Regions from separate parts of the Streptomyces sp. NPDC047043 genome, predicted to be linked through region 2. Evidence: riboswitches for the same ligand, from Rfam matches in the RefSeq annotation. Region 2 holds a riboswitch; the other holds the start of a gene.
What was found. A riboswitch is a leader RNA that binds a small molecule or an ion and turns the genes downstream of it on or off. The one in region 2 is predicted to bind S-adenosylmethionine.
Positions count from the first base shown of each region.

Region 1: it holds a riboswitch for S-adenosylmethionine, as region 2 does, so the genes downstream of both, ABZ880_RS04180 (aminotransferase class V-fold PLP-dependent enzyme) here and thrC (threonine synthase) in region 2, are expected to answer to the same signal.

Region 1 covers NZ_JBEYVO010000002.1:231,810-246,025, reverse strand. The annotation lists gene ABZ880_RS04195 (Rieske 2Fe-2S domain-containing protein) at 1-881, shown strand, start outside; gene ABZ880_RS04190 (cytochrome bc complex cytochrome b subunit) at 878-2,521, shown strand; gene trpD (anthranilate phosphoribosyltransferase) at 2,662-3,726, shown strand; SAM riboswitch class IV at 3,798-3,914, shown strand; gene ABZ880_RS04180 (aminotransferase class V-fold PLP-dependent enzyme) at 4,104-5,480, shown strand; gene ABZ880_RS04175 (Lrp/AsnC ligand binding domain-containing protein) at 5,521-5,802, opposite strand; gene ABZ880_RS04170 (rhomboid family intramembrane serine protease) at 5,799-6,542, opposite strand; gene ABZ880_RS04165 (hypothetical protein) at 6,699-6,938, shown strand; gene ABZ880_RS04160 (NYN domain-containing protein) at 6,973-8,316, shown strand; gene ABZ880_RS04155 (NlpC/P60 family protein) at 8,552-9,586, shown strand; gene ABZ880_RS04150 (NlpC/P60 family protein) at 9,824-10,834, shown strand; gene ABZ880_RS04145 (hypothetical protein) at 10,867-12,057, shown strand; gene ABZ880_RS04140 (PadR family transcriptional regulator) at 12,064-12,594, opposite strand; gene ABZ880_RS04135 (MATE family efflux transporter) at 12,686-14,008, shown strand; gene ABZ880_RS04130 (glycosyltransferase 87 family protein) at 13,969-14,216, opposite strand, start outside.
Region 2 covers NZ_JBEYVO010000042.1:91,150-105,365, forward strand. The annotation lists gene ABZ880_RS46390 (cold-shock protein) at 1-206, opposite strand, end outside; gene ABZ880_RS46395 (MoaD/ThiS family protein) at 658-933, opposite strand; gene thrC (threonine synthase) at 1,046-2,329, opposite strand; SAM riboswitch class I at 2,348-2,503, opposite strand; gene ABZ880_RS46405 (glucosyl-3-phosphoglycerate synthase) at 2,665-3,609, shown strand; gene ABZ880_RS46410 (trehalose-6-phosphate synthase) at 3,696-5,171, shown strand; gene otsB (trehalose-phosphatase) at 5,159-6,028, opposite strand; gene ABZ880_RS46420 (DUF3263 domain-containing protein) at 6,103-6,336, opposite strand; gene ABZ880_RS46425 (extracellular solute-binding protein) at 6,388-7,605, opposite strand; gene ABZ880_RS46430 (ROK family protein) at 7,773-8,714, shown strand; gene nagA (N-acetylglucosamine-6-phosphate deacetylase) at 8,714-9,928, shown strand; gene ABZ880_RS46440 (1-phosphofructokinase family hexose kinase) at 10,072-10,992, shown strand; gene ABZ880_RS46445 (peptidase inhibitor family I36 protein) at 11,251-11,607, shown strand; gene ABZ880_RS46450 (CBM35 domain-containing protein) at 11,666-12,592, opposite strand; gene cdgB (diguanylate cyclase CdgB) at 12,725-14,216, opposite strand, start outside.

The DNA.
Region 1 (14,216 bases), on a different contig from region 2:
TGCTGTTCACGGTGTCGATGCTGGCCACGGTCGGCTTCATCGCCTCGTACGTGGCCATCCCGCACGACAGGGCGATCTACGTCTTCCCGATCGGGCACATCAACGCGCTGAACTTCGCGCTCGGCCTGACCCTCGGTCTGGCCCTGTTCGCGATCGGCGCGGGCGCGGTCCACTGGGCCCGCACCCTGATGTCCGACGTGGAGATCGCCGACGAGCGCCACCCCATCGAGGCGTCGCCCGAGGTCAAGACCAAGGTCATGGCCGACTTCAAGCAGGGCGCCAAGGAGTCCGCGCTCGGCCGCCGCAAGCTCATCCGCAACACGATGTTCGGTGCGCTGGCCCTGTTCCCGCTCTCCGGCGTCATGCTGCTGCGCGACCTCGGTCCGCTGCCCGGGACCAAGCTGCGCCACACGCTGTGGTCCAAGGGCAAGCTGCTCGTCAACATGAACACGAACCTGCCGCTGCGTCCCTCGGACGTCGCGGTCGGCTCGCTCACCTTCGCCAAGCCCGAGGGCCTGGAGGAGCACGACGAGGAGTTCCAGACCGAGATCGCCAAGGCGGCCCTGATGATCGTCCGGATCCAGCCGGACAACATCAAGGACAAGCAGGAACTCGAGTGGTCCTACGAGGGCATCGTGGCCTACTCGAAGATCTGCACCCACGTCGGTTGCCCGATCTCGCTGTACGAGCAGCAGACGCACCACGTGCTGTGCCCCTGCCACCAGTCCACCTTCGACCTCTCCGACGGTGCCCGAGTGATCTTCGGCCCCGCCGGTCACGCCCTGCCGCAGCTGCGCATCGGCGTGAACGACGAGGGCTACCTCGAGGCGCTCGGCGACTTCGAAGAGCCCGTCGGTCCTGCATTCTGGGAGCGCGGATGAGCACCAACGAGACCAACGGGAACAACGCCGCACGCCGCGGCAAGGCGCCCGCCGGCGAGCGGGTCGCCGACTGGGCCGACGGCCGCCTGGGGATCTACTCCCTGGCCAAGTCCAACATGCGCAAGATCTTCCCCGACCACTGGTCGTTCATGTTGGGCGAGGTCTGCCTCTACAGCTTCATCATCATCATCCTCACGGGTGTGTATCTGACGCTGTTCTTCCACCCGTCGATGAACGAGGTGGAGTACCACGGCAGCTACGTCCCGCTGCAGGGCCAGCTGATGTCCGAGGCGTTCAACTCGACCATGCACATCTCCTTCGATGTGCGCGGTGGTCTGCTGATCCGGCAGATCCACCACTGGGCGGCGCTGATCTTCCTCGCCGGCATGTTCGTGCACATGATGCGCGTGTTCTTCACCGGTGCGTTCCGCAAGCCGCGTGAGGTCAACTGGCTGTTCGGCTTCCTGCTGTTCGTCCTGGGCATGTTCACCGGCTTCACCGGTTACTCGCTCCCGGACGACCTGCTCTCCGGCACCGGTGTCCGCTTCATGGAGGGCGCGGTCCTGTCCGTGCCGATCGTCGGCACGTACCTGTCGTTCTTCCTCTTCGGCGGGGAGTTCCCGGGCGGCGACTTCGTGGCCCGCTTCTACTCGATCCACATCCTGCTGCTGCCGGGCATCATGCTCGGCCTGGTGGTCGGCCACCTGATCCTGGTCTTCTACCACAAGCACACGCAGTTCGCGGGTCCCGGAAAGACGAACAACAACGTCGTCGGCATGCCGCTGCTGCCGGTGTACATGGCGAAGGCCGGCGGCTTCTTCTTCCTGGTCTTCGGTGTCATCGCGGCCATCGCGGCGATCGCCTCGATCAACCCGATCTGGGCCATGGGCCCCTACCGTCCGGACCAGGTGTCGACCGGCGCCCAGCCCGACTGGTACATGGGCTTCTCCGAGGGTCTGATCCGTGTCATGCCGGGCTGGGAGATCAACCTGTGGGGCCACACGCTCGTCCTGGGTGTGTTCATCCCGCTGGTGATCTTCCCGCTGGTCCTGGTCTCGATCGCGGTCTACCCGTTCATCGAGTCCTGGGTCACCGGCGACCGGCGTGAGCACCACATCCTGGACCGCCCGCGCAACGCCCCGACGCGTACCGCCTTCGGTGCGGCGTGGATCTCCTGGTACTTCGTGCTGCTCGTCGGTGGTGGCAACGACCTCTGGGCGACCCACTTCCACCTGTCGATCAACGCGATCACCTGGTTCGTCCGCTGCGCGTTCTTCATCGTGCCGGTGCTCACGTTCATCGCCACCAAGCGGATCTGCCTCGGCCTGCAGCGCCGGGACAAGGACAAGGTGCTGCACGGCCGCGAGTCGGGCATCATCAAGCGCCTGCCGCACGGTGAGTTCATCGAGGTGCACGAGCCGCTCAGCCAGGACGCACTGCACACCCTCACGGCGCACGAGCAGTACAAGCCGCTCGAGATCGGCCCGACGGTCGACGAGAACGGCGTCGAGCGCAAGGTGAAGGGCGCCGAGAAGCTGCGCGCCAAGCTCAGCGAGGCGTACTTCGGCGAGGAGTCCCAGATCCCGAAGCCGACCGTCGAGGAGTACAAGGAGATCACGAGCGGCCACGGCCACCACTGATCGCTGCGCTCGCCACAGCGCGGCAGAAGGGCCCCGTCCGGTGTTCGGACGGGGCCCTTCTCCATGCCCCTGAGCTGGATAGGGTGGGGTCGGACTCCTCAAGGAGTTCCCACTCTTCTACGACACCCAGGAGCGGCCTTATGAGCGCTGTGACCCCCGCTGGAGGCGACACCGCGGCGGGCCGTTCCTGGCCCGAGGTACTGAACGCCCTGCTGTACGGCCGTGACCAGAGCGCCGACGCGACGGCCTGGGCGATGGACCAGATCATGCGCGGCGAGGCGACGGATGCCCAGATCGCGGGCTTCGTCGTCGCCCTGCGCGCCAAGGGCGAGACCGTCGAGGAGATCACCGGTGTCGTCCGGGCGATGTACGAGCATGCCAACGTCATCGAGGTGTCGGGCCGCACGGTCGACATCGTCGGCACGGGCGGCGACGGCGCGAAGACGGTGAACATCTCCACCATGTCGGCGATCGTGGTGGCCGGCACGGGCGCGAAGGTCGTCAAGCACGGCAACCGGGCGGCGTCGTCCGCGTCGGGCGCCTCGGACGTCCTGGAGAAGCTGGGCGTCAACCTCGACCTGACGCCGAAGCGGGTGGCCGAGGTCGCGGAGGAGGCGGGCATCACCTTCTGCTTCGCGGTGAAGTTCCACCCGGCGTTGCGTCATGTCGCCGCCGCGCGCGGCCAGTTGGGCATCCGGACCGTCTTCAACGCGCTCGGTCCGCTGACCAACCCGGCGAAGGTGAAAGCCCAGGCGGTCGGTGTCGCCGACCCGCGCATCGCGCCGATGATCGCGGGCGTCCTGGCCGAGCGGGGCAACTCCTCCCTGGTGTTCCGCGGCGACGACGGCCTCGACGAGCTGACGACGACGGCCACCTCGCACGTCTGGATCGTCCGGGACGGCAAGGTCACCGAGGAGTCGTTCGACCCGCGGGACGTCGGCATCGAGCTGGTGCCGGTGGAGGCCCTGCGGGGCGGTGACCCGTCGTACAACGCCGAGGTCGCCCGGCGGCTGCTGGACGGCGAGACGGGCCCCGTGCGCGACGCCGTCCTGCTGAACTCGGCGGCCGCCCTGGCCGCCCTGGACCCGACGGAAGCCTCCCTCGCCGAGCAGCTCCGGGCGGGCATGGCCAAGGCCGCCGAGTCGATCGACTCGGGGTCGGCCAAGCGGGCGCTGGAGCGCTGGGTCGCCGCCAGCAACGCATGACAGAGGAGCGCGGTCCCGTAATTCGGACACGAGTTGCGGGACCGCGATCACTTCACGTACGTTCCTTCCCAGGTCATGAGTGACAGTCATGAGGCCCCGGCCGACTGTCCGGCAACCCTCCGTCCGTGGCGGGGTGCCCCGGGTGAAGACCAGGCCGTAGGCAGCGAGGTCTACGGCAAGCGCGGGCCCCTCTCGAAACCAGGGGTCCTGGTCGTTCGAGGGAGTCTTCTGTGAGCAAGCGAATGCGATAGGGCGCCGAGCCCCGCCTCCGCATACCCCTTTCACTTTCTCCCGTGCCGTCGACGCACCGTCCGGTACGGCGCTGCGTCCTTTTGGGGCTTCCAGCCCCGGGCGCTTACCTCTCACAGGAGTTCGCCATGTCTGTCTCCACCGCTGCCGCCGCCACCTCTGTCTGTGCCCCGCTGCCCGTTCTGGGCCGGGATGTCACCGTCCCGCTCGTCACGGGCGGCGAAGTCACCTACGCCGCGCTCGACTACGCGGCCAGCGCCCCCGCCCTGCAGCGCGTCTGGGACGACGTGGCGGCCTACGCCCCGTACTACGGCAGCGTCCACCGCGGCGCCGGCTACCTCTCCCAGCTGTCGACCGACCTGTTCGAGAACGCCCGCAGGACGGTCGCCGAGTTCCTGGACTGCCGCGCCGACGACCAGCTGATCTTCACCCGCTCGACCACGGACTCCCTGAACCTCCTCGCCGCCGCGCTCCCCGCCGACTGCCAGGTCTTCGTCTTCGAGACCGAGCACCACGCCTCGCTGCTGCCCTGGAAGGACGCCCGGGTCACCTACCTCAACGCCCCGCGCACCCCGCAGCAGGCCGTACAGACCCTGGAGCGCGCCCTCGCCGACCGCACTGTGTCCATTGAAGGGGGCCACGGCCCGGCCCTGGTCTGCGTCACCGGCGCCTCGAACGTCACCGGCGAGCTGTGGCCGGTCCGTGAGCTGGCCGCCGCGGCCCATGCGCACGGCGCCCGCATCGTCCTGGACGCCGCCCAGCTGGCCCCGCACCACCCGGTCTCCGTCCAGGACCTCGACGTCGACTGGGTCGCCTTCTCCGGCCACAAGCTGTACGCGCCCTTCGGCTCCGGCGTCCTGGCCGGCCGCGCCGACTGGCTGCGGGCGGCCGACCCCTACCTCGCGGGCGGCGGCGCCAGCCGCAAGGTCACCCGGCGCGAGGACGGCGGCGTGGACGTGGAGTGGCACGACAGCGCCGCCCGGCACGAGGCGGGCTCCCCGAACGTGATCGGCGCCTACTCCATCGCGTCGGCCTGCAAGGCCCTCACCGAGGCCGGCTTCGACACGCTGGTCGCCCGCGAGCAGCACCTGATCGAGAAGGTGCGGGCGGGCCTGGCCGAGGTCCCGGAGGTCCGGATCCTCTCCCTCTTCGGCGACGACGCCCCGCGGGTCGGCGTGATCTCCTTCGTCGTCGAGGGCTGGAACAGCTCGCACTTCGCCGCCGCCCTCTCCGCCGAGTACGGCATCGGCGTCCGCGACGGCCTCTTCTGCGCCCACCCGCTGGTCCGCACCCTCCTGGGCAGCGACCCGCAGACCCAGGGCGAGTGCGGCGCCCCCGAGGCCGCCCCGGGCGAGAAGTCCCTCAACGCGATCCGCGTCAGCTTCGGCGCCGGCACCCCCGACGAGCACGTCGAGCGCTTCGTCACCGCGGTGCGGGAACTGGTGACCAACGGCGCCAAGTGGCAGTACCGCACGGAGGACGGCCGCTGCGTCCCGGCGGTGTGAGGCGGTAGGTGATCGACGCCCGGAGGCGGTGTTCAGGCGGTCAGTTGTCCAGACCGATCGCGAACGCCGCCTCCAGGTCGTGCTGGGAGTAGGTGCGGAACGCGACGTGCGTGTCCGTGGCCTCCACGCCGGGGATCTTGCTGATGCTGCCCGGAATGACCTCCGCCAGGTCCTCGTGCTGCTTCACGCGCACCATGGCGATCAGGTCGTAGGTACCGGTGACGGAAAAGACCTCGCTCACGGACTCCAGCGCAGCGATCCGTTCCGCGATCTCGGGGATCCGGTCCACGCTGGTCTTGATGAGGACGATCGCGGTGATCACGGCTGGTTCTCTCCCTCGGGGGCCGGAGCTGGGGCGGAGTTCACTCTAGTCGTACGGCGGAAACGGGCCCATGCGTAGACGAAGCCCAGCCCGAAGCCCACCAGGTGCGCCAGATACGCCACCCCCGGCCCCTGTGCCGCCCGCTGCGCCGCCAGCCACTGCAGGGCCGCCCAGAAGGGCAGGACCACCCAGGCCGGGAAGCGCAGCGGGAGGAAGAAGAGGAACGGGAGGAGACTGGTCACCCTGGCGCCGGGGAACAGGTACAGAAACGCACCGAGGACCCCGGAGATCGCCCCGGACGCGCCCACCAGGGACTGCTCGGACTCGGCGTTGGCCGCCGCGTACCCCAGCAGCGCGAGATAGCCGCAGCCGACGTAGAAGAGGGTGAACTGCACGCGGCCCATCCGTTCCTCGGTCATCACCCCGAAGACGTAGAGGAAGAGCATGTTGCCGAGCAGGTGTACCCAGCTGCCGTGGACGAACAGGGCCGTGGCCGGGGTCAGGGCGGCTCTGGGGGAGCCCTCGAAGAGCTCGGCCGGGACCACGCCCCAGCGGTGGAAATAGGCACGCTGGGCGGCGAACAGCGCGTCTCCGGAGCCGTAGGCCGGATTGAGGCCCGCTGCCGGGCCGGCCAGGAAGATCAGGCAGCACAGGGCGATCAGGCCGTACGTGACCGGTGTGGACGGCCTGCGGGCCGTCCGGAAAGCTCTGCCGACCGTCCCGCTCCAGTTGCTGATCATGAACACAGAGCATGACGCAACGGGACGCACTCGCACAGACCGCCTCGCCGCCGTGGGCGGACGGGCGGCGAGTCCCCGCCAGGCCGTAGGGTTACGAGCCACACGCCCAGGGAAGCTGGCGCGTCACGGACACTAGAAGGAAAGAGCACGGTCACGATGACGGTTCCCCTCCCGACCGCCACGACGCGGTGGCGCTGCACCCTCTGCGGCAACCTCACGCGCTTCGACGTGACCCGCTCGTCGAAGGTCGTCGAGTACATCCACCTCGATCTGGCCGGCGAGCCGAAGGTCGAGGAGCGCGAGGTGGTCAGTGAGACCATCGAGTCGGTGCGCTGCCGCTGGTGCAACGCCGTGGACCAGGTGGAACTCGTGGACAGGCCGGGCGCCGACTCCTGAGCGGAGCGGCCCCACAGGTATTGGGGTGTGACGGATGGTGGAGACCACAGGCGGGGGGCCGGGCGACGGCGCCGCCGAGGTGCTCGACCGTCCGCTGCCCGACGGAGTGCGCCGCAGAGTCGTACAGATCGTCTCGGACGGGTTCGGCGGGCTGACCGTCGCCGAACTGCCCGCCCAACTGCGGCAGTACGCCCGGTTCGCCCCGAACCGTCGGGCCAAGTTCGCCGGCAACGCCATGGCGGCCGCGCTGGAGACCGATCCGCTGTTCCGGCAGCGCATCGGGGAGAAGCTCAGAGAGGCCCAGCCGGAGCTCGCCGGCGCTCTCGACTCCGGCTCGCCGCCCCCGGCCGCGGATCCGCTCGACGTGGCGGCCGCGGCCTATGTTCTGCGCCCCACGGGCTGGGTGAAGCTCGTGACCGCGGCCGGCGAGGAGGCCCAGCGGGCCGATGCCGAGCGTGCCGACGAGGAGAGCCGGGTCGAGCTGGAGCGGCTGCGCGAGGAGCTCGCCGCCGCCCGTGAGCAGACCCGGGCCGACACCGAGCAGCTGCGCACCGAGCTGGACGCCGCCAAGAAGGAGGCCGACTCGCTGCACCGCAAGCTGCGTGCGGCCCTCAGCGACGTCAAGCGGGGCGAGGCGGCCCTGCGCAAGACACAGGCCGAGATCGAGGCCGTACGCACCGACGGGCAGGCCCAGGTGTCCGCCGCCGAGAGCGAGACCCGGCGGCTCAAGGCGCGGCTCGGGGAGGCGGAGGCCGCCCTGGAGGCCACGCGCAAAGCAGCGCGGGAGGGGCGCAGCGTCGAGGACATGCGCGTGCGTCTGCTTCTGGACACCGTGCTGGACGCGGCCCAAGGGCTGCGCCGGGAGCTGGCGTTGCCGCCCGTGTCCGTACGGCCCGCCGAGACCGTCGATGCGGTCGAACCGGGACGAATGACCCCGAAGGACATCGCCGCACGGGCCCTGTCCGAGCATGATCCGGCCATCCTGGACCAGCTGCTCGCCCTGCCGCAGGCGCACCTGGTCGTCGACGGCTACAACGTCACCAAGACCGGCTATCCCCAAATGCCCCTGGAGAAGCAGCGGTTGAGGCTCCTCGGGCAGCTCTCCCAGCTCGCCGCCCAGACCGGCGCCGAGGTGACCTGTGTCTTCGACGGGGCCGAGCTGGCCGCGCCGGTGCTGCTCGCGCCGCCGCGCGGGGTGCGGGTGCTGTTCTCCAAACCGGGCGTCACCGCGGACGAGTTGATCCGCCAGCTGGTGCGCGCCGAGCCGCCGGGCCGGCCCGTCATCGTCGCCTCGACCGACCGGGAAGTGGCCGACGGAGTGGCCCGCGCGGGGGCGCGGCCGGTCGCCTCGGCGATGCTTCTGAAGCGGCTGTCGTAGCGCCTGCCGCAGCGCCTGTCTCAAACGTCGAACTTGCAGGTTTAATGCCCGAATTGGCGGGATCGTCACGCAACGTAGCGTCAACCGTGGATCACACCATGTGAGTTGTGTGCAAAGAATGCATTGCGTGACGGGTTTTTTTGGTGGGAGGATTTGATCTGATCACAGGAACATCACTAGGGTCTGGCTCCGAACCTCCGAGCGGGTGATCACTCAGAAGAAGGAGTTCACCTCCGTGCCGTCCCATCGCCGACCCAAGCAGCCGAGTCGCACACGCGTGACCGTGCTGACCACCGCAGCCGCCGCCGCTGTCGCGTTCAGCGCGCAGGCCGCCAACGCCGCGCCGAGCGAGAAGCCCAGCAAGGACGAGGTCAAGGCGAAGGTCGACAAGCTCTACGAGGAGGCCGAGCAGGCCACCGAGAAGCTCAACGGCGCCAAGGAGAAGCAGGAGAAGCTCCAGAAGGAGATCTCCACCATCCAGGACAACGTGGCGCGCGGCCAGGAAGAGCTCAACACCCTGCGCGACTCGATAGGTCTGGCGGCGGCGGCCCAGTACCGCACCGGCACGATCGACTCCTCCCTCCAGCTCTTCCTCTCGTCGAACCCCGACGACTACCTGGACAAGGCGTCCACCGCCGACCAGCTCAGCGCACAGCAGGTCGAGGCGCTGAAGAAGATCCAGGAGAAGCAGCGCGAACTCGCCCAGGAGCGGGCCGAGGCCTCCGACAAGCTCAAGGACCTCGCCTCCACCCGCACCGAACTGGCCAAGAAGAAGAAGCAGGTCCAGGGCAAGCTCGCCGAGGCGCAGAAGCTCCTCAACACCCTGACGGCCGCCGAGCGGGCGGCGCTCAACGCCGCGGACCAGCGCGCCAGCCGTGACGCCGCCTCGCGCGTGGACCTCGGCGACGACGCCTCCGCCTCCGGCCGTGCGGCCGCCGCCTTCAAGGCCGCCCAGACCCAGCTCGGCAAGCCGTACGTCTACGGCGCCACCGGCACCGCCTCCTACGACTGCTCGGGCCTGACCTCCTGGGCCTACGCGCAGGCCGGCGTCTCCATCCCGCGCACCTCGCAGGCCCAGGCCAGCTACGGCACGCGCATCTACAGCCAGAGCCAGCTCAAGGTCGGCGACCTGGTCATCTTCTACAGCGACATGCACCACGTCGGCCTCTACGCGGGCAACGGACAGGTGATCCACGCGCCGCGCACCGGCACCGTCGTGCGCTACGAGTCGATCGGGAACATGCCCTTCCAGTTCGGCGTCCGCATCTGACCAGCGCCCGCCGAGGGTTGTTTCAAGATCAGGACACCACGCCGCCCGAACGGGCGAATTGCGCGAAGCCGCGCTGACCGCACGCCCCGCCGATGACCTGCGTCAGAGGCGGGGCGTCACTGTGTGTGCCCACGGAGGTCTTTGGCCGAGGCGCTGCCGCGCGGCTACTGTCTGCCGCGTTTCCCCGCTGCGGCGGGGAGGCAGTCCCTGTCGCCAACGGAAGGAGCGCGGCTTCCCGTGGGGTCCCATCGCCGCCTTGCACCGACGTCCGGGTTCAATCAGGGCGCCGGTGCCGCCCTGTGTGTGTTGTCCGCCGCGGCCGCCGCCCTCGGCGCCGTACCGGCGAACGCCGCCCCGCACGAGGACACCAAGGCCGAGGTGGACCGCCTCTACGCGGAGGCCGAGAAGGCGACCGAGGCCTACAACAAGGCCGACGAGCGCGCCGCAACGCTGCGCAGACAGGTCGGTGACGCACAGGACCGGATCGCCCGGCAGCAGGAACGCATCAACACCATGCGGGACAGGCTCGGTTCGCTGGCGGGCGCCCAGTACCGCTCCGGCGGCATCGACCCCGCCCTGGCCCTGCTGTTCTCCGACGACCCGGCCGACTACCTCGACAAGGCCTCCGTCCTCGACCGGATCACCGCCCACGATGCCGGCGAACTCGATGACCTGCAGTCGGCCATGCGCGACCTCGCCCAGGAGCGCGCCGAGGCGGTCGGCGAACTCGCCGAGCTGGAGCGGAGCCGCAAGGCCGTCGCCACGCACAAGAAGGCCGTCGAGCGGAAGCTCGCCAAGGCCCGCCGGCTGCTCAACTCCCTGCCGTACGCGGAGCGCGCCGCCTACGCCCGCGCCTCCCGGGCCGGCGGCATCCCGGACTTCGGCAGCGCCCTGCCGTCCTCGGCGCGCGCGGCCGCCGCGATCGCCGCCGCCCGCTCCGCGCTCGGCCGCCCGTACGTCTGGGGCGCCAACGGCCCCTCCGGCTTCGACTGTTCGGGCCTGATGCAGTGGGCGTACGCGCAGGCCGGGATGCATCTGCCGCGCACCTCGCAGGAGCAGCGGTACGCCGGGCAGCACATCCCGCTCTCCGAGGCACGGCCCGGCGACCTGATCACCTACCACTCCGACGCCAGCCATGTCGCGATGTACATGGGCAACGGCCAGGTGATCCACGCGCCCTATCCCGGCGCGCCCGTGCGCTACGACCCGGTGGGCATGATGCCGGTGTCCTCGGTCACCAGGGTCTGACCACACGCCTTCATCGACCGTACGATCGTAAGATGGCTGGTCGCAGGCGGGCGTCGAGGTTCTCAGCGGTGGCGCTCGTGCTGCTGCTCGTCTCGCTGGTGGGGTGCGGCGGGCAGCCCGCCGCCGACAGTGCCAGGGCCGATCTGCAGCGGCTCCTCGACCGGCGGTCCACCGCCGTCCTCGACCGCGACCAGAGCGCCTTCCTGAAGACGGGCGCGCTCGGCTGGTTCGAGAACCTGCGCGGGGTGCCCCTCGCGTCCTGGTCCTACCGCGTCACCGCCCTGCACCGCACCGGCGACCGGGCCACCGCCGACGCCGAACTGCGCTACGAGCTCCAGGGCTACGACAAGGCCCCCGTCACCGTCGGCCGCACCCTGACCCTGAGTCGGGAAACGGACGGGCGCTGGCACGTGGACGCCGACAAGCCCGCCCGGAAGTCCGCCCAGCAGCTGTGGGACCAGGGCCAGGTGACCGTCGTACGCGGCAGCCACAGCCTCGTCCTCGGCGTCGGGCACTCCAACGAGTCGCTGCACACCTACGCCGATCTCGCCGACACCGCGGTGCCGGCCGTGTCGGGGGCGTGGGGGAGCGACTGGGCCCGGCATGTCGTGGTGCTCGTACCGGATTCGGTGAACGGCATGGCGGGGCTGCTCGGTTCGCCCGCCTCCCAGTACCGCGGGATCGCGGCGGTCACCACCGGCGAGGTGGGCGGCCCGCCGACCGCGCCCGCGGACCGGATCATCGTCAACCCGGACGCGTACGCCCTCCTCGGCACCCTCGGCAAGCAGGTCGTGCTCACCCACGAGACCACCCATGTCGCCACCCGCGCCCACACCACCGCGGCCACCCCGCTGTGGCTGTCCGAGGGGTACGCCGACTGGATCGGCTACCGCGGCACGGACCGCACCCCGTCCGAGGCCGCGCCGGAGCTGGCGCGGGCGGTGGCCGCGGGGAATGTGCCGGCGGATCTGCCGACCGACAAGGATTTCGGGTTCAGCGGCGACGCGACGAAGCTCGCGCAGGCCTACGAGGGCGGCTGGCTGGCCTGCCGGCTGATCGCCGAGCACTGGGACGCGGTGAAGCTCGAACAGTTCTACCGGGCCGTCGGCGACCACGGGCAGCGGGCCGGCTCGGTCGAGACCGCGCTGAAGAAGGTGCTCGGGACGACCCTGGAGCAGTTCACGCAGGAGTGGCGGGACTACCTCCGGGCTCAACTCGGCTGATCCAGGTCAATTCTTCTTGTCCAGAAGGCCGATGGCCTCCTCCAGCCAGGCCCGCTCCGCCTCGCCGGTCGCCCGCGCCACCCGCAGCATGCCCTGCCGGAAGAGGTCGTCCGCCTCCTCCGCGCGGACGGGTTTCCCGGCGTCGTAGAAGAAGCTGGAGGGAGCCTCGAGGAACTCCAGGCGGCGGCGGAGGACCGCGGCCTGTTCGTGGCGGTCCGGCAGGTGGCGCAGGAAGGCCAGGACCGTGTTGAAGCGGACCTGGTCGGTGATCTCCGGCTGCTTCGGGTGGCGCAGGCGCTCCAGCAGGTCCTCGCGGCCCTTGTCGGTGAGGGAGAGGATGCGGCGCGGGGCCGCGCTCGCGCCCGGCTCGGTGTGCTGGTCGAGCTTGCCGGCGGTGACGAGGCGGGTGAGGGCCGGGTAGAGGGCGCCGTCGCTGACCGGGCGGACGTGGCCGCTCAGGGCCTTGATGCGCTCCTTCAACTCGTAGCCGTGCAGCGGTTGTTCGGCCAGGAAGCCCAGGATCGACAGTTCCAGCAACGTTTCCTCCTTGCGGGCGCGGTGCGTCGATGGTACCTCTTATCGAGCTACCTCGAATCGAGGTAGCTCGTATCGAGAGGGTCGGATCGTCGTGAACGCTCACCGGAAACAGCTCGTCTCGCTCGCCCGCCCGGTCTACTTCTCGCTCCTCGCGACCGTCGCCGCCGGGATCATCAACACCGTCTGGGTCTCCCGGCTGGGCGGTCCGGCCGTGGCCGCCGTGGCCGTGGCGACCAACACCGAGAACGTGCTGCTCGGCGTCTCACTGGTCTTCGCCTCCGGTACGACCGTGCTGGTCGCGCACGCCAGAGGGGCGCGGGATCCGGGGGCGGTGCGGGCCGCCGTGCGCGGGGGCTGGGCGCTGTGCGCGCTGGTGACGCCGGTGGTCGCGGTGGGCGGGCTGCTGCTGCGCGAGCCGCTGGCCCGGCTGGTGCTGGGCGGGGGCGACGGTTCGGCCGTGCCGCTCGCCGTCGCCTACTTCGCGATCTCGCTGCCGGGCATCGCCGTCTTCTTCGCGCAGAACCTCGTCGACGGCATCCTCAAGGGCGCCGGCGACACCAAGACGCCCATGCGGCTGGCGCTGCTCGCGAACGGGCTGATCCTCGTGTGCGACCCGTTCCTCATCCACCTCTACGGGGTCCGCGGCGCCGCCGCCTCGACCGTGCTGTGCCGCTGCGTGGCCCTCGGGGCGGGGCTGGCCGCACTGCGCCGGAACGCCTTGCTGCGTACGGCACTGGGGGTCCCGCCCGCCGAGCCCGTCGGGGCCGCGCTGCGGCGCACGCTGCGGACCGGGCTGCCGATGTCCGCCGACTTCACCGTGCGGCAGGGCGGCGCGCTGGTCCTGGTCGCCATCGTGGCCCGGCTCGGGGTGACGGCGGTGGCCGCGTACTCGATCGCGTACAAGGTCATGTACATCGCCACCATGGCCTTCTACTCGGTGCGGCAGGCCGCGTCCATCCACACCGCCCACACCCGCGGCGCCGGACGGGACGCGGGGCGGGCCATCGGGCGGCAGGCGGTGCTGGTGTCGGGGACGGTCGGGCTGGGGGCGGCCGTGCTCCTGTTCTGCACTGCCCCCTGGATCATGGCCGCCTTCGGCGCCGGGCCCGAGGTCGCGCACGCCGGTGTGCTGTTCCTGCGCTGCATCGGGCCGTACCTGCTGCTGATGGCCGGCTTCATCGCGCTCGGCGGGGTCTTCGAGGGGAGCGGGGGAGCGCCGGTGCTGCTGCGGGTGACGGTGCTCGGCACGGCTGTCCAACTCCCGCTCGCGTACGGCCTGTCGGGGCTCGGCCTGCCGGGCGTGTGCCTGGCGCTGGCGCTCGCGATGGCCGTGCAGTGCGCGGTGGTGGCGGTGCTGTTCGCCCGTACCCGGCGTCAGGAGGAGGTGGAGGTCTCCTTGGTGCGGGTCGCCTGAGTGGGCAGCGGCGGGACCGGCTCGCGGGAGACCGTCGACTGCCACAGCTCCACGGCCCCGAGCAGGGCGGCGACGACCAGAAGGCCGTTGCGGAGGATCAGGAGGGTGACGCCGAGGGTGTCGCTGGCGACCACGTGCGCGAACCAGATCGGGAACTCCAGCACCGTCACGAAGGCCGCCGCGAGGACGAGGTACACGGGCAGCTGCA
Region 2 (14,216 bases):
CAGCTGGTCGCCAGACGGACCATGTCCGCCTGCGGCCCCTTCTGGCCCTGCGAGATCTCGAAATCGACCCGCTGACCCTCTTCCAGGGTGCGGTAGCCGTCCATCTGAATCGCGCTGTAGTGGACGAAAACATCCGCACCACCGTCGACCGCGATGAAGCCGTACCCCTTCTCCGCGTTGAACCACTTGACGGTGCCCTGAGCCATGCCTAACTCCCCTATTACTGGCCCTTGCACAGATCCACACTTCGCGGATCCGGGTCAGACCTCACCCCCCACGGTTGGGGGCGTGCGCCGGAACGCGTCGACCGCGGCTGAATGTATCTGCCCAACTGCCGTCTGCAACAGGTCAATCGGACGAGAATTCCGGGCAAGACCGGTCGGGAATTTACGGAGAATTCGCCTGAATTCAGGGCAAGTCGGGCCCCATAAAAGGAGCATAAGACGCAAAAGACCTGCACACTTTGGCTGCTTCTCATCGCATCCGAAGTCAGTACTCATATGCATCCGGCATGCAGAAAGCAGCAGGTTCCCCAACTGTACCGTGCTCAACCATGCAGAATTGCCCCCTCCGCTTCTCTCACGGAGGGGGCAATTCAGTGAACTCTTGGTAACCGGCGTTACCGACGGTAATAATCGGGGCGGCCGGTACGCTCCGTCAGCCTCCGGCGACGGCCGGGATGATCGAGACGCCCGCACCGTCCGGAGTCGCCGTCTCCAGCCCCTGCTCGAACCGCACGTCGTCGTCGTTCACGTACACATTGACGAAGCGGCGAAGCTTCCCCTGGTCGTCGAGAACCCGGGCAGCGATCCCGGTGTGGTTCTTCTCCAGGTCGGCAATGACCTCGGCGAGGGTGCCACCCTCGGCGGTCACCTCGGCCTGGCCACCGGTGTAGGTACGCAGGATGGTGGGGATGCGGACGTTGACGCTCACGATGGAACCTCCGGGTCAGGTATCGGGCTTTCGGGGGCGCGGGGCTGTGTTGAATGTGCGGCTACCGCCACGTGGGCGCGACCAGCCCCCACCGGCCCGCAGACGAAAACGACTAGGCGAGCCCAGCCTCACGGAACGAGTCCAGGTTGGGGCGGATGGTCGCCGTAAGCCCAGTGCCGGCCACCGCGTCCAGCGTCTTGAGCCCATCGCCGGTGTTCAGCACGACCGTGGTCAGCGTCGGATCCAGCAGACCGTTCTCGATCAGCTTCTTCGTCACGCCGACGGTCACACCCCCGGCGGTCTCCGCGAAGATGCCCTCGGTCCGCGCAAGCAGCTTGATCGCGTCGACGACCTGCTCGTCGTTGACGTCCTCCACCGCACCACCCGTACGCCGCGCGATGTCGAGGACATACGGACCGTCCGCCGGGTTGCCGATCGCCAGCGACTTGGCGATCGTGTTCGGCTTCTGCGGCCGTACGACGTCGTGGCCCGCCTTGTACGCGACCGACACCGGCGAGCAGCCCTCCGCCTGGGCGCCGAAGATCTTGTACGGCTTGTCCTCGACGAGCCCGAGCTTGATCAGCTCCTGCAGCCCCTTGTCGATCTTCGTGAGCTGCGAGCCGGAGGCGATCGGCACGACCAGCTGGTCCGGCAGCTGCCAGCCGAGCTGCTCGCAGATCTCGTACGCCAGGGTCTTGGAGCCCTCGGCGTAGTACGGCCGCAGGTTGACGTTGACGAAGCCCCAGCCCTCGCCGGCCGGGTCGCCGATCAGCTCGGAGCAGAAGCGGTTCACGTCGTCGTAGTTGCCCTCGATGCCGACGAGCTCGCCGCCGTAGATCGCGGCCATGACGACCTTGCCCTGCTCGAGGTCGTGCGGGATGAACACGCAGGAGCGGAAGCCGGCGCGGGCCGCCGCGGCGCCCACCGCACCGGCCAGGTTGCCGGTGGAGGAGCAGGAGAGGGTGGTGAAGCCGAAGGCCCGCGCGGCCTCCAGCGCCTGGGCGACGACGCGGTCCTTGAAGGAGTGCGTCGGGTTACCGGAGTCGTCCTTCACATACAAACCACCGGTGACACCGAGCTCGCGCGCCAGGTTCTCGGCCTTGACGAGCTTGGTCCAGCCGGGGTTGATGTTCGGCTTGTCGGCCACGTCCGCCGGGACGGGCAGCAGCGGCGCGTAACGCCAGATGTTCGCGGGTCCCGCCTCGATCTGCTTGCGGAGCTCCTCGGTGTCGTAGGCCGAGAAGTCGTACGCGATCTCGAGCGGGCCGAAACACTCCTCGCAGGCGAAGACCGGTCCGAGGGGTACCCGGTGACCGCACTCGCGGCAGGAGAGCGCCGCGGCGGGACCGAGGTCGACGGTGGAATCCGTGTTGCTTGCAACAGTCTGCACAGCCATGTGAGGCGAGGCCCTTTCTCCTCATCTTCCTCACGACGCATCTCGCCGTGAGACGGATTTGGCACCTTCCCTAGCCGGGAGCCTCGCGGAATGATCAACATTGATCTACGAGAGCCGACTGGAGGGTTGCCGGGGCTTCATCGGGCCGTTTCCCTCTGCCCCTCTGGATGAGCGGTATGCGGTTGTAAACGCGGGCCGACCCCCGACATGCGATGGTCACCAGCGTTGTTCAAGACTGTAACCGAAGGCCAGGACAGTTGAGATAGCCGTCCGAACCGCGAGATGGATCACATGATGATCCGGTATCGCCGAGAGAACGCAGAGGAGCCGCCTACGTGCTGGAAGAAGTCGAGCGCTGGCTGAGCACCCGCTCCTGGTCGCTGACCGATCGCCCGCTGCACAAGATCCTGGCCGCAAAGCAGCGCACGGGCCAGTCGGTCAGTGTCGTGCTGCCCGCGCTCAACGAGGAGGAGACGGTCGGCGACATCGTCGCGATCATCCGTCACGACCTCATGCAGCAGGTCCCGCTGGTCGACGAGATCGTCGTCGTCGACTCCGGATCCACCGACCGTACGTCCGAGGTCGCCGCGGCGGCCGGGGCGAGGGTCGTCCACCGTGACGAGATCCTGCCCCGCATCCCGACCGTCCCCGGCAAGGGCGAGGTCCTGTGGCGCTCCCTGCTCGTCACGAGCGGGGACATCGTCTGCTTCATCGACGCCGACCTGAAGGAGTTCTCCTCCGACTTCGTCTCCGGCATCGTCGGCCCGCTGCTCACGAACCCCGGGATCGATCTGGTCAAGGGCATGTACGACCGCCCGCTGGCCGGCACCGCGGGCCAGGGCGGCCGGGTCACCGAGCTCATGGCGCGCCCGCTGCTGAACATGCACTGGCCGCAGCTGGCCGGCTTCGTGCAGCCGCTCGGCGGCGAGTACGCGGCCCGGCGCAGCCTGCTGGAGCAGCTGCCGTTCCCGGTGGGATACGGCGTCGAGCTGGGCATGCTCGTCGACGCGCTGCACCTGGTGGGCCTCGACGCCCTCGCCCAGGTCGACGTCGGCGTGCGCAAGCACCGCCACCAGGACGGGCAGGCGCTCGGCCGGATGGCGGCGGCGATCTACCGCACGGCCCAGCTGCGGCTGGCCCGCGGGCACCTCATCCGCCCCTCCCTCACCCAGTTCGAACGGGGCGAGGACGGCTTCGAGCCGCGCACCTACTCGGTGGACACGGAGGAGCGGCCGCCGATGGCGGAGATCGCGGAGTACGCCTCGCGGAAGGTCGCCTGAGGGCGCACGTTACGTGCCGTATACGGTGCATCCGCTGAGGGCGACCAAACGTTTGAGCGTTTCCGGGCCGGGCTAGGTTGAGGCGTATGGCTTCCACGCACGGCGCTGCTCATCAGGTGCTGGTCGCGTCCAACCGCGGCCCGGTCTCGTACGAAGTGCAGGAGGACGGCTCGCTGGCCGCCAAGCGCGGCGGCGGCGGGCTGGTCTCCGGTCTGTCCGCGATCGGGCCCGACGCGGGCGCCCTGTGGGTGTGCTCGGCGCTGTCCGACGGCGACCGCGAGGCCGTGCGGCGCGGGGTCGGCGAGGACGGCGTGCGGATGCTGGACATCCCGGCCGACGTGCACGCGGACGCGTACAACGGCATCGCGAACTCGGTCCTCTGGTTCGTCCACCACATGCTGTACCAGACGCCTCTGGAGCCGGTCTTCGACGCGGAGTTCCGGCGCCAGTGGGCGTCGTACGAGACCTACAACCGGGCCTTCGCCGAGGCGCTCGCCGAGGAGGCGGCCGAGGGCGCGGCGGTGCTGGTGCAGGACTACCACCTGTGTCTGGTGCCGGGCATGCTGCGGGAGCTGCGGCCGGACCTGCGGATCGGCCACTTCTCGCACACGCCGTGGGCGCCGGTGGAGTACTTCCGGATGCTGCCGGACGATGTCCGGACGCGGCTGATGGAGGGCATGCTCGGGGCCGACCGGGTGGCCTTTCTGACCTGGCCGTGGGCGACCGCGTTCCAGGAGTGCGCGGGAGATGTCGACACTCGTCGCTGGCTCTCGGCGTGGCCGTCGGGCGCCCCCAGGTCGATCGAGCACCTCAAGGACGAGCGGATCGACCGCCGCACGTACATCGGCGTCCACGGCCTCGGCGCCGACGCCGAGTTCCTGCAGGCCCGCTCCCGCGAGGCGGACGTCCAGGAGCGCATGCGTGCCCTGCGCGCGGAGATCGGCGAGGGCCGCAAGGCCGTCGTCCGGGTCGACCGGACGGAGCTGTCGAAGAACATCGTGCGCGGCCTGCTGGCCTACCGGCAGCTCCTCGACGACCACCCCGAGTGGCGCGAGCGCGTCGTGCACGTCGCCTTCGCCTACCCCTCCCGCCAGGACCTCGCCGTCTACCGGGACTACACGGCCGAGGTGCAGCGGCTGGCGGAGGAGATCAACTCCCAGTACGGGACCCCGGGTTGGACCCCGGTGGTGCTGCACGTCAAGGACGACTTCGCGCGCTCCCTGGCCGCGTACCGGCTCGCCGACGTGGCCCTCGTCAACCCCATCCGGGACGGCATGAACCTGGTCGCGAAGGAGGTGCCGGTCGTCTCCGACCACGGGTGCGTGCTGGTGCTGTCGCGGGAGGCGGGGGCGTACCAGGAGCTGGGCAAGGACGCGATCGCCGTGAACCCCTACGACGTGGTCGGCACCGCGCGGGCGCTGCACGAGGCGCTGACGATGCCGGCGGAGGAGCGGGCGGAGCGGACGAAGCGGCTGGCGGCAGCGGCGACCGCGCTGCCGCCGGCACAGTGGTTCCTGGACCAGCTGCAGGCCCTGCGCGAGCTGACCGATCAGCCCGCCTGAGCCGCCAGTCCCCGCAGCAGTCGTACGACACCCTCCGGGCCGTCCACCACGATGTCCGCCCGCTCCCGCAGTTCCGTCACCTCGTCGCTGCCGCTGCACACCAGCAGGCCCGGTACGCCGTCCGAGCGGAGTTTGTCCACGGCGGCGAAGGCGGGCAGGTCGCCGAGGTCGTCGCCGGCGTACAGGACGGCCTCGGCGGAGATCTCGCGGACGTACTCCAGCAGGGCCACGCCCTTGTCCATGCCCGGCGGGCGCAGCTCCAGGACCATGCGGCCCGGCTCGACGATCAGGCCGTGCCGCGTGGCGAGGTCGGTGAGGGGCTCGCGCAGGGCCTCGAACGCGGCCTGGGGGTCGGCGGCCCTGCGGGTGTGCACGGCGACGGCGCGGCCCTTCTCCTCGATCCAGGTGCCCTGCCAGGCGCCGATCCGGTCGAGGAAACCGGGCAGTTCGGCCCGGACGGCCGCGACGCCGGGGTGCGGGGCGGGCGCGCTGACCTCGCCGCTGACCGCGTCCCAGCGCTCGGCGCCGTAGTGGCCGAGGACGACGAGGTGCTCCAGGCCGGGGACGCCCGCGAAGCCCCCGTGCCGCACGGCCACGCCGGCCGGGCGGCCGGTGACCACCGCGACGGAGGCGACCTTCGGGGCGAGGACGGCGAGCGCGGGGACCGCGGCCGGGTGGGCGCGGGCCTGCTCGGGGTCCGGGACGATCGGGGCGAGGGTGCCGTCGAAGTCGAGGCCGATCACCGTCTTCCCGGGGTTCGCGAGGATCGCGGCGAGCCCGTCACGACCGGCCTGTGTGGCGGGTGTCGGCAGGGGGTCCATGGAGTGCGTCGAGTCCGTGTCCGTATGGGTGCCCATACGGCGACCTTAACCGCGAGCAGCCCGGCGCACCCATGGCTCATCGGCGCATGCCCGTCAGCGCTCCGCCCGGCTCAGCGCTCCGCCCGGCGGGTCTCCCGGACCCTGCGGAGTCTGTTCACCGTCACCGGGTCGTGGGCGAGGGCCCGCTCGTCGTCCAGCAGGGCGTTCAGGAGCTGGTAGTAGCGCACGGGGGCCAGGCCCAGCTCCTCGCGTATCGCGCGCTCCTTGGCGCCGGGGCCCGGAAAGCCCCGGCGCTCGAGGGCGAGGATGGCCTGCTCGCGGTCGCCCAACTGCTCCTGGTCCATGCTCCGAACCGTAGCTCCCGGCACCGACAACGGCCGTCGACCGGCGGGCGGCTACTGCGCGTTCTGCGCCGTGGACGCCGTCGCCTGCAGCTGCGCGAGGACGGCCGCGGGGCTGCCGGAGGGGGCGACGGCCTGGCCTATGCGCTTCTTGACGGCCGCGCTGACCGCGGCCCATGAGGTCTCGCCGACCGGATACAGCTCGGAGACCGGCAGTTCCTCGAGGAACGGCTTGAGGTCGGCGTCCTGCTTGTCGTCGGTCATGGCCTGCGAGGCGGAGTTGGTGACGGGCAGCAGGTCGTACTCGCGGGAGAAGGCGAGCACGTTCTTCTCGTCGTAGACGAAGTCGAGGAAATCGCCGACCTGCTCGGCGTGACCGTTCTTCTTGAAGGCCATCATCCAGTCGGCTACGCCCATGGAGTTCTTGGTCTCGCCGTCCACACCGGGCATCGGCACCATGCCGAACTTCACACCCTTCTTCGCGGCGATCTTCATCAGCGAGGGGTGCCCGTTGAGCATGCCGACATCGCCCTTGGCGAAGGCCGCGAAGGCGGCGGCGCGGTTGAACCTGCCGGGTGCGACCGGCCCGGTCAGGCCCTTGCCGACCAGGTCGTCCTTGAGCCAGCTGAAGGTGGCGACGTTCTGCGCGGAGTCGATGCCGTAGGTGCCGACGGTGTCGGTGTAGCCGCCCCCGCCGCTCAGCAGCCACTGCATCGTCTCGGCCTGCGCCTCCTCCGGCCCGAGCGGCAGCGCGTACGGGTACTTCACGCCTCGCGCCTTGAGCACCCTGGCGTCGGCGGCGAGCTCGTTCCAGGTCTTCGGCGGGGTGAGGCCGGCCGCCTTGAAGAGGGTCTTGTTGTAGAAGAGCAGCCGCGTGGAGGCGGCGAACGGCAGCCCGTACTGAACGTCCTTGACCTGCCCCGCGGTCACCAGCTGGGAGGCGAAGTCGGCCTGCGTGGTGATGGAGAGCAGATCGTCGGCCGAGTAGAGCAGACCCTTGGCCGCGTAGTCGGAGTAGGCGCCGATCTGCGCCATGTCGGGCGCCTTGCCGGCGTCCACCAGCTCCTTGACCTTGCGGTCGACGTCGTTCCAGGAGTAGACGCTGACCTCGACCTTCACGCCCGGGTGCTTGGCCTCGTACTCCTCGACCAGCTTGTCCCAGTACTTCTGGGAGCCGTTGGCGGCCGAGTCCCCGTAGTCCGCCGCGACCAGCTTCAGGGTGACGTCTCCCGAACTGCCGGTGAGGCCGCAGCCGCCGAGGACCGCCGTCATGCCCAGCACGGACACTCCCGCGATCGTTCCTGTCCTACGCCGCTGCCACCGCTGCACCGCTTCCGCCCCAACCCTTGCTGTCTCGTCGTTCAATATGTGGACAGCATAGGTCTACACCACGTAAGTGGACTAGACCTCTTAAGGGTCCTGGGGTCACACTGTCATCCGTGAGACATGTCATCGCCCTCGATGTGGGCGGCACCGGGATGAAGGCGGCGCTGGTCGCGGCCGGCGGCGAGCTGCTGTACCAGTCCCGCCGTGCGACCGGGCGCGAGCGCGGGCCGGACGCGGTCGTCGAGGGCATCCTCGACTTCGCCGCCGAACTGCGCGCGTACGGCGCCGAGCACTTCGGCGAGCCCGCGTCCGCCGCCGGCGTCGCGGTCCCCGGCATCGTCGACGAGGAGCACGGCGTCGCCGCCTACTCGGCCAACCTGGGCTGGCGCGACGTACCCCTGCGCGACCTGCTGGGTTCGGTACTGGACGCCCCCGTCGCCCTCGGCCACGACGTGCGCACCGGCGGGCTCGCGGAAGGCCGGATCGGCGCCGGACAGGGCGCCGACCGCTTCCTGTTCGTCCCCCTCGGCACCGGCATCGCGGGCGCCATCGGCATCGCGGGCCGGGTGGAGGCGGGCGCGCACGGCTTCGCGGGAGAGATCGGCCACATCGTCGTACGGCCCGGGGGAACCCCCTGTCCGTGCGGCCAGGTCGGCTGCCTCGAGCGATACGCCTCCGCGGCCGCCGTCAGCGAGGCATGGGCGTCGGCCTCCGGCGCCCCGGACGCCGACGCGGCCGACTGCGCGAAGGCCGTCGTGTCCGGCGACCCGAACGCCGTCCGGGTCTGGCAGGAGGCGGTGGACGCCCTGGCCGACGGCCTGGTCACCGCCCTCACCCTGCTGGACCCGCGCACCCTGATCATCGGTGGCGGCCTGGCGGAGGCGGGGGAAACCTTGTTCACACCGCTGAGGGAGGCCGTCCACCGCCGGGTCACCTTCCAGAAGCTGCCGTCGATCGTCCCCGCGGCGCTGGGGGACACGGCGGGTTGTCTCGGTGCCGGGCTGATGGCCTGGGACCTCCTCACCACAACTGACCGCATGGAGGTAACGCCCTGATGGCAACCCCCCCAGGGGCGCGGGTCCCTGTTGAATCTGCGGCTACCGCCGCGTTGGCGCGACCAGCCACGACACACCCGCAGGTACTCGCCGGCGGCCGGGTGGTGCTGCCCACCGGGACGGTCACCGACGGTCGCGTCATCGTCGAGGGCACCCGAATCGCCGGCTCCGCGCCAGAGAACGCCCAGGTCATCGACGTCACCGGCCACTACGTGGTGCCCGGCTTCGTCGACATCCACAACCACGGCGGCGGCGGCGCCTCCTTCACGTCCGGCACGGTCGAAGACGTTCTCAAGGGCATCCACACCCACCGGCTCCACGGCACCACCACCCTCGTCGCCTCGACGGTCACCGGAGACATGGACTTCCTCGCCCAGCGGGCGGGGCTGCTGAGCGAGCTCGCCGAGCAGGGGGACATCGCCGGCATCCACTTCGAGGGGCCGTTCATCTCGCCGTGCCGCAAGGGCGCGCACTCCGAGGAGCTGCTGCGCGACCCCGAACCGGCGGAGGTCCGCAAACTGATCGACGCGGCGCGCGGCAGGGCGAAGATGGTCACCCTCGCCACCGAACTCCCCGGCGGAATCGACTCCGTGAGGCTGCTCGCCGAACACGGCGTCATCGCGGCGATCGGGCACACCGACGCGACGTACGAGCAGACGGTGGAGGCCATCGAGGCCGGCGCCACGGTCGCGACGCACCTCTTCAACGCCATGCCGCAGATAGGCCATCGCGCCCCCGGTCCGATCACCGCCCTCCTGGAGGACGACCGCATCACCGTGGAGCTGATCGACGACGGCACCCACCTGCATCCCGCCTCCCTGCAGCTGGCGTTCCATCACGCGGGCGCGGGCCGGGTCGCCTTCATCACAGACGCGATGGACGCGGCCGGTTTCGGCGACGGCAGGTACATGCTCGGACCGCTGGAGGTCGAGGTCAGCGAGGGCGTCGCCCGCCTGGTGGACGGCGGCTCCATCGCGGGATCGACGCTCACGCTGGACCGCGCGTTCAAGCGGGCGGTGACGATCGACCGACTGCCGGTGGAGGACGTGGTCGCGGCCATCTCGGCCAACCCGGCCAAGCTGCTCGGCATGTACGACCGGATCGGCTCCCTGGAGCCCGGAAAGGACGCCGACCTGGTGGTTCTTGACCATCAATTCGCCCTCAAGGGCGTGATGCGCCGGGGTGAATGGGTGGTCGATCCCCAACTGGGGTGATCTGTCCGGCTGTTGAGGGCGGCGGTTGTCCTGCAAAACTGGGACGGCCGTCGTCCGTTTGGCATGATCACCCTTCCGAGCGGACAGACAGCAAGCGCATTCCGTACTGTCGCTGGAACTTTCTTCGGGGGAGGTCGGCCCAGGTGATCCTCACGGTCACGCTGAACACCGCTCTCGACATCACCTATCGGGTCGCAGCGCTCAGGCCGCATACCACCCACCGGGTCACCGAGGTGACGGAACGGCCGGGCGGCAAGGGCCTGAACGTGGCCCGCGTCCTCGCGGCCCTCGGCCACGAGGTGACGGTCACCGGCTTCACGGGCGGCGCCACCGGCCGCGCCGTGCAGGAACAACTCGCCGCCGTACCGCAGGTGGTGGACGCCCTCGTCCCCGTCACCGGCGCCAGCCGCCGCACGATCGCGGTGGTCGACGAGCGGACCGGCGACACCACCCAGCTCAACGAGCCCGGCCCGGTCGTCACCCCCACCGAGTGGTCAGCCTTCCAGGAGGCCTACGAGGACCTGCTCCCGTCGGCCAACGCGGTGGCCCTGTGCGGCAGCCTGCCACCTGGCGTGCCGGTCGGTGCCTACGCCGGCCTGGTCCGGACCGCGAGGGCGGCCGGAGTCCCCGTACTCCTCGACACGAGCGGCGAACCGCTGCGCCGCGGGGTGGCCGCCCGCCCGGACATCATCAAGCCGAACGCCGACGAACTGGCCGAACTCACCGGCTCCCACGAGCCGCTGCGCGCCACCCAGGACGCCCGCCGCCGCGGCGCCCACGCGGTGGTCGCCTCCCTCGGCACGGACGGCCTCCTGGCGGTGACCCCCGAGGGCCGCTGGCGCGCCACCCCACCCACCCACGTCCACGGCAACCCGACCGGCGCAGGCGACTCGGCAGTCGCAGGCCTCCTGTCGGGCCTGGTCGAGGACCTGCCCTGGCCGGACCGCCTGGCCCGCGCGGTGGCCCTGTCGGCGGCGACCGTGCTGGCGCCGGTGGCGGGGGAGTTCAGGCGCGCGGCGTACGAGGAGCTACTGCCTCAGGTCGACATGAGGGCGTCGGCATGACACTCGGCAGTAAACGGCGGGAAAACCGGCGCCCTCGCCACCCGATTTGCCGCGCCGTTTCGCTTGTCTTTTCCGGGGGGGATGGTCGTAGGCATGCTTTGCCTTTATGGTCGGCTATTCGTGACGTTCCAACATTGAGCCGACACCGCTGTCCTCGGCTTGGCCGAGAAACGCCCTTCCCTTCACGCCGGGCCGGATGATCAGATGATCACCCGTTCGCTGCATGACCAGTAGCGAAAGACAAAGGGGGAACCTCATATGAGCATGCTCAGGAAAAGCCTGACGACAGTGGCTGTGGCCGGCGTATTGCTGGGCGGCGCCTTTGCCTCACCGGCAGCGGCGGCCGATCCCAATACCTGCCCGCAAGGGAAGGTCTGCGGATGGTCCAAGGCGAACAGGACCGGAACCAGGACCGTCATGTCCGTGACGCCCGGCTGCTATCCGTTCACCACTGCCCGGTCCGTCTCGAACCAGACGTCCTATCGGATCGAGTTCTGGCACATCACGCCCGGCACCGGCTGCGGCGTCGGCACCAAGCTACTCACTCTGAAGCCGCACACCTACTCGGACAACACCCATGGCACCGTTACGGGGATTGAGGTCTGGGCAAGTTAGTACCGGCCTTACGACGGTCCGCCGGTAACGACCGGCGGACCGTTCGGCTATCCGCCCTCTACTGCAGCCACAGTTGGTCCACGAGGGCATTGCACTGATTCCCCTGGCCGCAGGAGAGCGTCAGCGTGTTGCTGCCCTTGGTCAACTTCACCGGAGCCCAGGTGGACTGCCAGTTCTTCGCGAGGTCGGTGTCCGACGACTTGATGAAGTTCTTCATGCCCAACGGCTGTTGGTTGGGTTTGCCGTTGACCGTCAGCGTCGCGTTGGCATCCACGGCGGGAATGCTGTACTGCACGTACAGGCGGTACGAGCCGGCCTTCTGGATGTCAACGGTCCAGGTGATCGAAGCGCCGACGTTGTTGAAGCCCGTCACATAGACGCCGCCGTCCGCTTTGGCCCCCTCGACGTCCGAGGCCTTGGTCGCGCCGCCGCCCAGCTGGAGGTCCTTGGCGTCGGTCTTCGGCAGGTCGGTGCTGGCCGCGCTGGCGCTCGCCGATTGGCTCGGCTCGGAGCTCTGCGAAGTGGACGGCGTGGTCGAGGCGTCGCCGCCCGCCTTGTCGTCCGACGAGTCGCCGCCCAGCATCGCCACACCGATGCCGATCACGACCGCGGCGACCACCGCGATCGCACCGATCAGCAGCCCCTTGGTGTTGGGACCGCGGCGACCACCGCCGCCTCCGCTGTACCTCGGCTGCTGCGGAGCCGTGGGAGGACCGCCGGGGAACGTCTCCGGCGCGGCGTAGTGCGCGCTCGGCTGGCCGTGCGCGCCCTGCTGCTGCGGTATCTGGCCGTACGCGGCCGTCTGCTGAGGCTGGGCGGGCTGGCCGTACTGCCGCTGGCCGACCGAGCGGACCCGGTTGACGGAGTTCGGGTAGCCGTAGCCGCCGGACGGCGGCTGGGCGCCGTTGGCCTGCCCGTCGGCGTAGAGGTAGCCGAACGGGTCGTCGTCCTCGGGCGTGCTGGCGCCGTTGTTGCCGGACGTCATCCCTTGGTACTCCTCAGCGGTGCGGGTCGGGTGCGATACGTGGGGTCAGAATGGCGAGCCTACCCGCTCCTGCTGCCCCAAACGGGTGACTCGGATCGCATCGTTCCGCGGCTCCGGTCCCTGACCAGGGAATCAACCGGCCCGTCTGTGCTGTTTGGGACGAGATCGTTTCTCTACGTACATCCGCTCGTCGGCGGACTTCAACACTTCGTCCGCAGTCATGCCGCAGTGTGCCCAGCCGATGCCGAAGCTGGCGCCCACGCGGACGGCCCGTCCCTCGGCCCGGATCGGCTGGATGATCTCGTTGCGCAGACGTACGGCGAGGTCCGCGGCGTCGGCACGGCCGAGCCCGTCGGCGAGGATCACGAACTCGTCGCCGCCGAGCCGGGCGACCGTGTCGCCGTCGCGCACGGCTCGGGACAGCCGCCGGGCGACCTCGATGAGGACCGCGTCACCGGCGTTGTGCCCGAACCGGTCGTTGATCGACTTGAAGCCGTCGAGGTCGCAGAAGAGCACCGCGAGGCCCTTGGTGCCGTCGTCGCGCTCGTTCTCGGGGGCGACGGTGTGCACATGGTGATCGAAGCCGTCGTAGACCTCGACGCCGCCGCCCGGACGGAAGTCGAAGCCGTGCCCGTTGGCGTCGTAGGCGGGGTGGCCGTAGGCCGCGTCCAGGGACTCCAGGGCGCCCGGATGGGTGGCGCGCGAACAGAGCCGGGACGAGAGGCGGGAGCGCAGCTCCGCGGAGTTCGGCAGCCCGGTGAGCGAGTCGTGGGAGGCGCGGTGGGCGAGCTGCAGCTCGCGGCGCTTGCGGTCCTCGATGTCCTCGACGTGGGTGAGCAGGAAGCGCGGGCCGTCGGCGGCGTCCGCGACGACGGAGTTGCGCAGGCTGACCCAGACGTACGTGCCGTCACGCCGCCCCAGGCGCAGCTCGGCGCGGCCGCCCTCGGCGGACGTACGCAGCAGTGTGCCGATGTCCTCGGGGTGGACGAGGTCGGAGAAGGAGTACCGGCGCATCGCGGAGGCGGGGCGCCCGAGCAGGCGGCACAGGGCGTCGTTGGTCCGCAGGATCCGGCCGTGCTGGTCGCCGCCCATCTCGGCGATGGCCATGCCGGAGGGGGCGTACTCGAAGGCCTGCCTGAAGCTTTCCTCACTCGCCCGCAGGGCCTGCTGCTCCCTTTCGAGTCTGACCAGTGCGCGCTGCATGTTGGCACGTAGACGCGCGTTGCTGATCGCGATCGCGCCCTGGAACGCGTACATCTGAAGCGCCTCGCGACCCCATGCGCCCGGTCGGCGGCCGTTGCGCGGCCGGTCCACGGACAGCACGCCGATCAGCTCGCCGCAGGAGCCGCCCGGGTTGCCGGGCGTGTACATCGGCGCGAAGAGCCGGTCGGAGGGGTGCCACTCGTCCTCGAAGCGGGGCGCCGGCCCGTCGGTGTACCACTGCGGGACGTCGTCGTCGTCGAGGATCCAGCCCTCGGTGTGCGGTATGAACACCAGGTCGCCCCAGTGCTCGCCCATGCTCAGCCGGCGCTCCCAGGACTCGCGGGAGCCGACCCGGCCGGTGATGAGTGCCTCGGCAGCGGGGTTGCCGGAGAAGGCGGCGACGACCAGGTCGCCGTCGGGG